DNA from 2 places in the Ornithinibacillus proteolyticus genome. Region 2 is predicted to be linked to the other one. Evidence: riboswitches for the same ligand, from Rfam matches in the RefSeq annotation. Region 2 holds a riboswitch; the other holds the start of a gene.
The links. A riboswitch is a leader RNA that binds a small molecule or an ion and turns the genes downstream of it on or off. The one in region 2 is predicted to bind thiamine pyrophosphate.
Positions count from the first base shown of each region.

Region 1: linked by a shared signal. The riboswitch ahead of AAIB49_RS03595 (YkoF family thiamine/hydroxymethylpyrimidine-binding protein) and the one ahead of tenA (thiaminase II) in region 2 are both predicted to bind thiamine pyrophosphate.

Region 1 is NZ_JBCPXV010000004.1:51,632-55,072, forward strand. Features, by position in the region: gene AAIB49_RS03585 (ABC transporter ATP-binding protein) at 1-568, opposite strand, end outside; gene AAIB49_RS03590 (ECF transporter S component) at 540-1,145, opposite strand; gene AAIB49_RS03595 (YkoF family thiamine/hydroxymethylpyrimidine-binding protein) at 1,157-1,747, opposite strand; TPP riboswitch at 1,845-1,947, opposite strand; gene AAIB49_RS03600 (EAL and HDOD domain-containing protein) at 2,370-3,441, shown strand, end outside.
Region 2 is NZ_JBCPXV010000009.1:56,411-59,851, reverse strand. Features, by position in the region: gene AAIB49_RS06455 (zinc metallopeptidase) at 1-220, opposite strand, end outside; TPP riboswitch at 976-1,082, shown strand; gene thiW (energy coupling factor transporter S component ThiW) at 1,165-1,665, shown strand; TPP riboswitch at 1,680-1,780, shown strand; gene tenA (thiaminase II) at 1,844-2,533, shown strand; gene thiD (bifunctional hydroxymethylpyrimidine kinase/phosphomethylpyrimidine kinase) at 2,530-3,351, shown strand; gene thiM (hydroxyethylthiazole kinase) at 3,332-3,441, shown strand, end outside.

The sequences.
Region 1 (3,441 bases), on a different contig from region 2:
GATCTAGATTTGCTGTTGGTTCATCTAATATGATTAGCTTTGGTTCTAGTAAAAGAACAGCAGCTAATGCGATTTTTTGTTTTTCTCCACCAGATAGTTCATGAAGGTTTCTTTTCATGTAGCTTTCCATCTTCATTAGTTGAAGAATTTTTTTAATGCGATTAGGCATTTCCTTTGAAGGTATCTTCTTATTTTCTAATGTAAAGGCTAGTTCGTCTTCAACAGTAAGCATGCAAAACTGACTTTCTGGGTCTTGGAATACAATCCCAATATACTGGGATAATTCTCCCTTGGCATAATTCGTTATATGATTTCCTTCAAAATAGATATCACCAGAAGAAATTCCTTCAACTGCCTCAGGATAAATCCCATTTAAGCATAGTGCGAGGCTACTTTTTCCCGAACCACTAGTCCCCATTAATAATGCAATTTGATTAGAATAGATAGAAAATGTTAAATCGTTTAAGACTGGAGATTGCTCTTTATTTTCGTACCAAAGACTAAAGTTATTTAGTTGGATTAACGGTTGGATTGCTTCGTTATACAACTTTTGATTCACGTTTTTCACGTAATTCCTTTCCTAATGCATAGCCTCTTAATACACCAGTTTTAGCCAGTTGATCTCCAATCCATTTACCTAATATCCCAGCCAGAATAGCACCACTAATAATTCGAATGATTAAAGAAGCAATAATAATCCAACTTTCTAATGCTATAATCCCTGAGGCAAATAAATGATAGCCAAAGCTCACACAGGCAGCAGTTACTCCTGAAAGCATAAGTACTGGTAACGTATATTTACGCCAACCTGTTAAAGCAAATGCTAACTCTGCACCTAATCCTTGAATAAAGCCGGACAGAATAAGTGTAGGACCAGCGGTAGTTCCCATTAATACTTCTACAACAGCTGCAATGACCTCGGCGGTTAATGCGACACCAGGTTTTCGAATAATATAGGCAGCTATTATGGATACAATGAACCAAATACCAAAAATAAATTCGTACCCTAAGGGACCTAATCCCAAGGGGGTAAGTAAGGTTGTAATTCCTTGACCTACAAAAAAGAACAAGAGATAGATAATCCCAAATACAACCCCTAAAATTGACATTAATATAATTTCTTTTAAATTCCATTTTTTAGACATGACATTACTCCTTATTTATTGGATGGACTATTTGCACTAATGGTGAACGTCATGGTTACATGAGATACCTCTTCTTGAACTTGTTGAAAGGCCTCCTGCATCGTACGGAAAATAGCATGTACATCGCCATCCAAGCGTGTTGCGTAGTGGCTTCCACTTACTGTAACGCCACGTGACTTCGATAGATCAATTTGTTGATAAATTGTATCCATATAGTCCTCTCTCCCCAATGGGTATAAGGCAAATTTACAGCCTGCCTGTTGCGTTATGGAAGCACTAAGCTCTTCGTTTAATGGTTCTTCTGTTTCATCCATATAGACATCTGCATCAGTATCTCCAGGACAGCCAATTGAAAAAGTACCACTCATTGCTACATGTTCCCCTGTTTTTGCTGCGTGTAAGAAGATGGCTTTTGTTACATCAAAAATATGGACCATCTTTCCACGTATACAAGTACTAACATCATCTGTATCCTTCCATACCTTTGATGTATCCACCTCTTCTAAAGCTGTAAGTATAATTTCTACAAACTGATTGCTCATTGGGAAAAGCGTAAACTGACAACCCGCAATTCTACTTGTACCACAAGCGTTATTCATCATAAATTCCTCCTCAAAATTTTTGCAACAAAAAAACTGCATCCCGTGGGAATGCAGTTTGGTTATGTATAGGAGTTCAAAAGTATCAAAAAAGAACAACATAAGGCCAACTACACTTCCCCACGCTAGTATTATCTAGATCGGGTTATAAGGGTCAGACAATGTCTTCTCAGCCACTTAAAGTAGCTCCCCTAGTGCAAACGATAATATGCAATTATGTTACAAAAACACTATAAACAAATATGGACCGAATGTAAAGGGGGACTTTTAGCCTAAAAAGTGATTACCACTTATTAATAGTAGGATCTAATGCTGTAAAAAACATTTATATTATTGCATTCCACGATAATTGAATTAGTCAAGCATGATATTATGAATATTTTGTAATTAAATTATAAAATTGTATAATTGAGGTTGCGGGTATTTGCAAAAAAGAAAGGGGATGGAAAAGAGAACGTATTCTATTGATGATATAGTGTCTACCGTTTACATAATTTCAAGTAATGCATAATCGTTTGAAAAAAAGTAAAATTGATAATATTGGGGAAATACCCTTAAATTTTGTCTGTTTTTGACAGTAATATGGTATTATTCAACTAGGATTTCGTATTTATGAGGTGGGAATATGGAAGTATATGTAGCACGGCAACCAATTTTAAATAAAAAGCTTGAAGTGTTTGCTTACGAATTATTATATAGGGATAACCAACGTGAGAATGTATATTTGGCGGGGAATGATAATCATGCCACCTCTGAAGTGATTAATAGCTTTTTACAGTTTGGTATTAATGACCTTTCAGAAGGAAAACCCTGTTTCATTAATTTTACTGAGACTTTATTAGAAAATACTATTCCTACATTTTTGCAGCCTGAACTAATGGTAATTGAAGTATTAGAATCGGTTAGGCCGACAGATCAAATCATAGAAACCTGTCAAAATTTAAAAAAACTAGGGTACAGAATAGCATTGGATGACTTTGAATGTAGGGAAGAAGATGAGAATTTCCATAAGCTTATTCATTTAGCAGATATTATAAAAATTGATATTCAAAAAACAAGTAGAACGGAACAGCTAAGAATTATGAATCGTCTTCAGGATACATCCATTGTCTTTCTAGCTGAAAAGGTGGAGACAAGAGAAGAATATGAACAGTGCGTAAAAGATGGTTATACATATTTTCAAGGGTACTTCTTCAGTAAACCTGTCACCTTGTCGACGAGAGACTTACCTGTACTGCACCATAACCTATTCATTCTTATCTCGGAGCTTTCTAAGGAAGAACCAGATATTGATAAAATTACACAATATATTGAGTCCGATGTGTCCCTTTCCTATAAACTATTACGATTACTTAATTCCCCAGCCATCGGACTCGTGTATGAGATTAAATCTATTAAACAATCCATCGTATTATTGGGCCTAATCGAACTTAGAAAATGGATCTATGTCATATCATTTCGAGAACGATACGATAAATCAGATCGGTTAACAGAAGAAGTCATAAAACTTAGTTTAACAAGAGCAAAGGCGAGTGAATTAATAGCACTTCACATAGGTAATCGTAAAGATAGTTCAAGATTATTTTTAACGGGTCTCTTTTCATTAGTAGATACGATTTATAAGCAACCTTTAATTCATATCTTGAAGAATCTTCCTCTCGAGCAGGTTATTAAAGATACATTATTAGGGAAAGAAA
Region 2 (3,441 bases):
TTACTTTAGCAGTTGGATCATAGTGATCGGAAAGTGTTCCTCGTCTAGAGAGTTCGATTCTTACATCAGAAAGCCCCTCACTGTCTAATATTCTTCTCGCAACCTCTACACCTGTCATGTTAGAGGAGGCCTTTATTTTGGAACCCTTTTTAAAATTTCCTTGTACACTAGATTGCGCCCATAGCGCAAGTCCAAAAGCAATGAGTATTAAAAAATCCATTGGATGAAATAAAAACACGACAATTCCCCCTAGATGTGTCTCATTTTCTATAAGACTTGCCAATATCATCCCAGATTTATACTTATTAGAATTGTTTTTCAATATATATATACGAAATAAGTTTGTGTTTTGTTGCACAAACACGAAAAAAATTATATCTTCTGGGTATATCATTAGTATAAAAAACAAATATGAACTGAATATGAACTAAAAAAAATTATTTAATCTATAAATTTGATACACTTTTTCCGTTACCTTTTTCGGATGGGATAAGGGTAATGATAGCCTCTCTCTGTTATCTTTTTATTCTCGTTCAGCTGGAAAAGGGTACTGATTATCCCCCTCTGTTACCTTTTCCGGCTCCTTCTACCATAAAAGGGCACTGACATTCCTCCTCTGTTACCTTTTCCTGAACCTTCTGCCAAAAAAGGGCATTGATACTCTCCCTCTGTTACCTTTTCCAGCTTCCTCTACCATAAAAGGGCACTGACACACTCTCTCTGTTACCTTTTCCGGCTCCTCCTGCCAAAAATGGGCACTGACATTACAACTCTGTTACCTTTCCCTTCTCCTCCTGCCAAAAATGGGCACCGACACTCTCCACCTGTTAACTTTTACTCTCTTTCACCAAAACGCCCCCAAATATACCTTGCATGCACTATGAACCCCATCTTCTCTACACCTAAAAACAAGTACTACAGTGACAAATGCTTTTTCATTTGATATGATTAAAGTGATTCATGACAAATGAATAGTAAAACTACTAGGGGCGCCCTAATGTGGGCTGAGAGGAATAGATTTTTCCGACCCTTATGGACCTGATCTGGTTAGTACCAGCGGAGGGAAGTAGTATGACGACTAGTCAATCTATTAATCTCAATCAATTAAGCTAGGTCCTTCTATGGGTCTGGCTTTTTTTGTGTCCCTTACAGAAAGGAGGAACGATGAATAAAACTCGTCTCATTACAACGATGGCTGTCTTGATAGCTATTGGAACCGTTACTGCTCAGCTTATTTGGTTTCCAGCAGGGGTAGCACGAGCCTACCCTATGCAGCATGCAATAAATGTTCTTACAGGTGTTCTTCTTGGACCAGGTCCAGCAGTAATTGTAGCTTTTATGATTGGCCTGCTTCGTAATGTACTCGGACTCGGAACCATACTCGCCTTTCCAGGTGGTATGATTGGTGCCTTTTTAGCTGGTTACTTATATAAAAAGTCAGGAAGAATAGGTTTGGCAGTTATCGGGGAAGGAGTCGGAAGTGGGGTAATCGGAGCATTAGCTTCCGTCCCTTTCGCTTACCTATTTATGGGAAATGCTACTGGCGCTTTTGCCTTTATGCCAGCGTTTCTTGTAAGTAGTTTACCAGGGGCTATACTCGGTTGGTTCGTTGTATCTCACATTACTAAGCTAGAAAATGTACGCTCGATTCATTTGAAAAGGTAAATTAACTAAACACTGAAAACTACTAGGGGCGCTTTTGCTGAGATAAGGTATATCCTTTGTCCCTTATTAACCTGATCTAGGTAATGCTAGCGAAGGGAAGTAGTTGAGGCCGCATATATTCCTCACATATCTACGGTACTCTCCTAGTAGCTTTCGCATTCTAAGGAGGAGTTTATCCATGTTATTCACAGAATCATTACGAGAAGAAAACAATGATATATTTCAACTTATTTTTGACCATCCCTTTGTTAAAGGAATTGGAGAGGGCGATATCCCAAAGGAAGCAATCGCTCATTATATTAAGGCAGACTTCGAGTACCTTAATGCATTCATGAAAATTTATGGGCTAGCTGCGTCTAAATCCTCAAGCCGGGATGATATACGATATTTCTTCAATAAAATGGAGTTTATATTAAAAGATGAGATTCATCCGCATCATAATTTTTGTGAGTACATTGGTGTTCCTTATGAGTCCCTCCAAGGACACCCACTACCACCGACTGCCGACCATTATATAAAACATATGCTGTACCATGCACATACCGGTTCTATGGGCGAAATATTAGGGGCCTTACTACCTTGCCCATGGACCTATTTAGAAATTGGCGACGAATTAATGAAGACGTATCAGCCAACACCAGATCATCCTTTTTATCAATGGATTACCTTTTATAGTGATGCTCGTACGAGGAGTACCACAACAGAAATGCGTGAACGATTAGATAACCTTGCCATAGAGGCGTCTCCTTCTGAAAAGAACCGCATACGTGATGCCTTTCGTAAAAGCTGTGAGCTTGAATTAGCATTTTGGGAAATGGCTTATACGTGCGAAGAGTGGCCTTCAGGAAAGGTAGTGAAGCGGATATGACACAAGTCCCATGTGCACTAACGATCGCAGGAACCGATCCAAGTGGGGGTGCAGGTATCCATGCTGATTTGAAAACATTTCAAGAGTTACAGAGCTATGGAATGTCCGTCATTACCTCGGTTGTTGCCCAAAACACAACTGGCGTGCAAGCGATTCACCACATTCCATTGGATATGATTGAACAACAGCTGGAATCTGTGATATCTGATATGCCTATTCACGCCTTTAAGACTGGTATGCTTGCTACTGTCGATATGATGAGAATCATTGCCAATCAACTTAGCAACCTCGATGCTCCTTATGTTATGGATCCTGTTATGGTTGCAACAAGTGGAGATACTCTAATTGAAAGCACTGCACGTGATTTTTTAAGAGAACAACTACTACCATTAACATCAGTCGTCACACCAAATATACCAGAGGCAGAATATTTAACTGGGGAGAAAATTACTTCTCTAGAAGACATGAAAAAAGCCGCTACAATTATTGTTCATGAGTTAGGTGCTAAAGCCGCATTAATAAAAGGTGGGCATTTACAAGAGGAAGCAATTGATTTTCTGTACGATGGAGAGCGTTTCTATTCCTTTGCTGCAGAGCGAATACCTAGTAAAAACACCCACGGCACAGGATGTACGTATTCGGCAGCCATTACTGCCTATTTAAGCAAAGGGGATTCCTTAGTTGCTGCGGTTGAAAAAGCAAAACATTTTATCACGCTAGCTATCAAGCACGCATCTAATCTAGGAGCTGGTAATGGCCCTACTAATCACTGGGGCATACGAGAGGAGAAAAACCGCTATGAACACGCAAATAATTGATACTGTACGAAAAAATAAGCCTTTAATTCACCATCTAACAAATCAAGTCGTAATGAATTTCACTGCCAATGGTCTATTGTCATTTGGTGG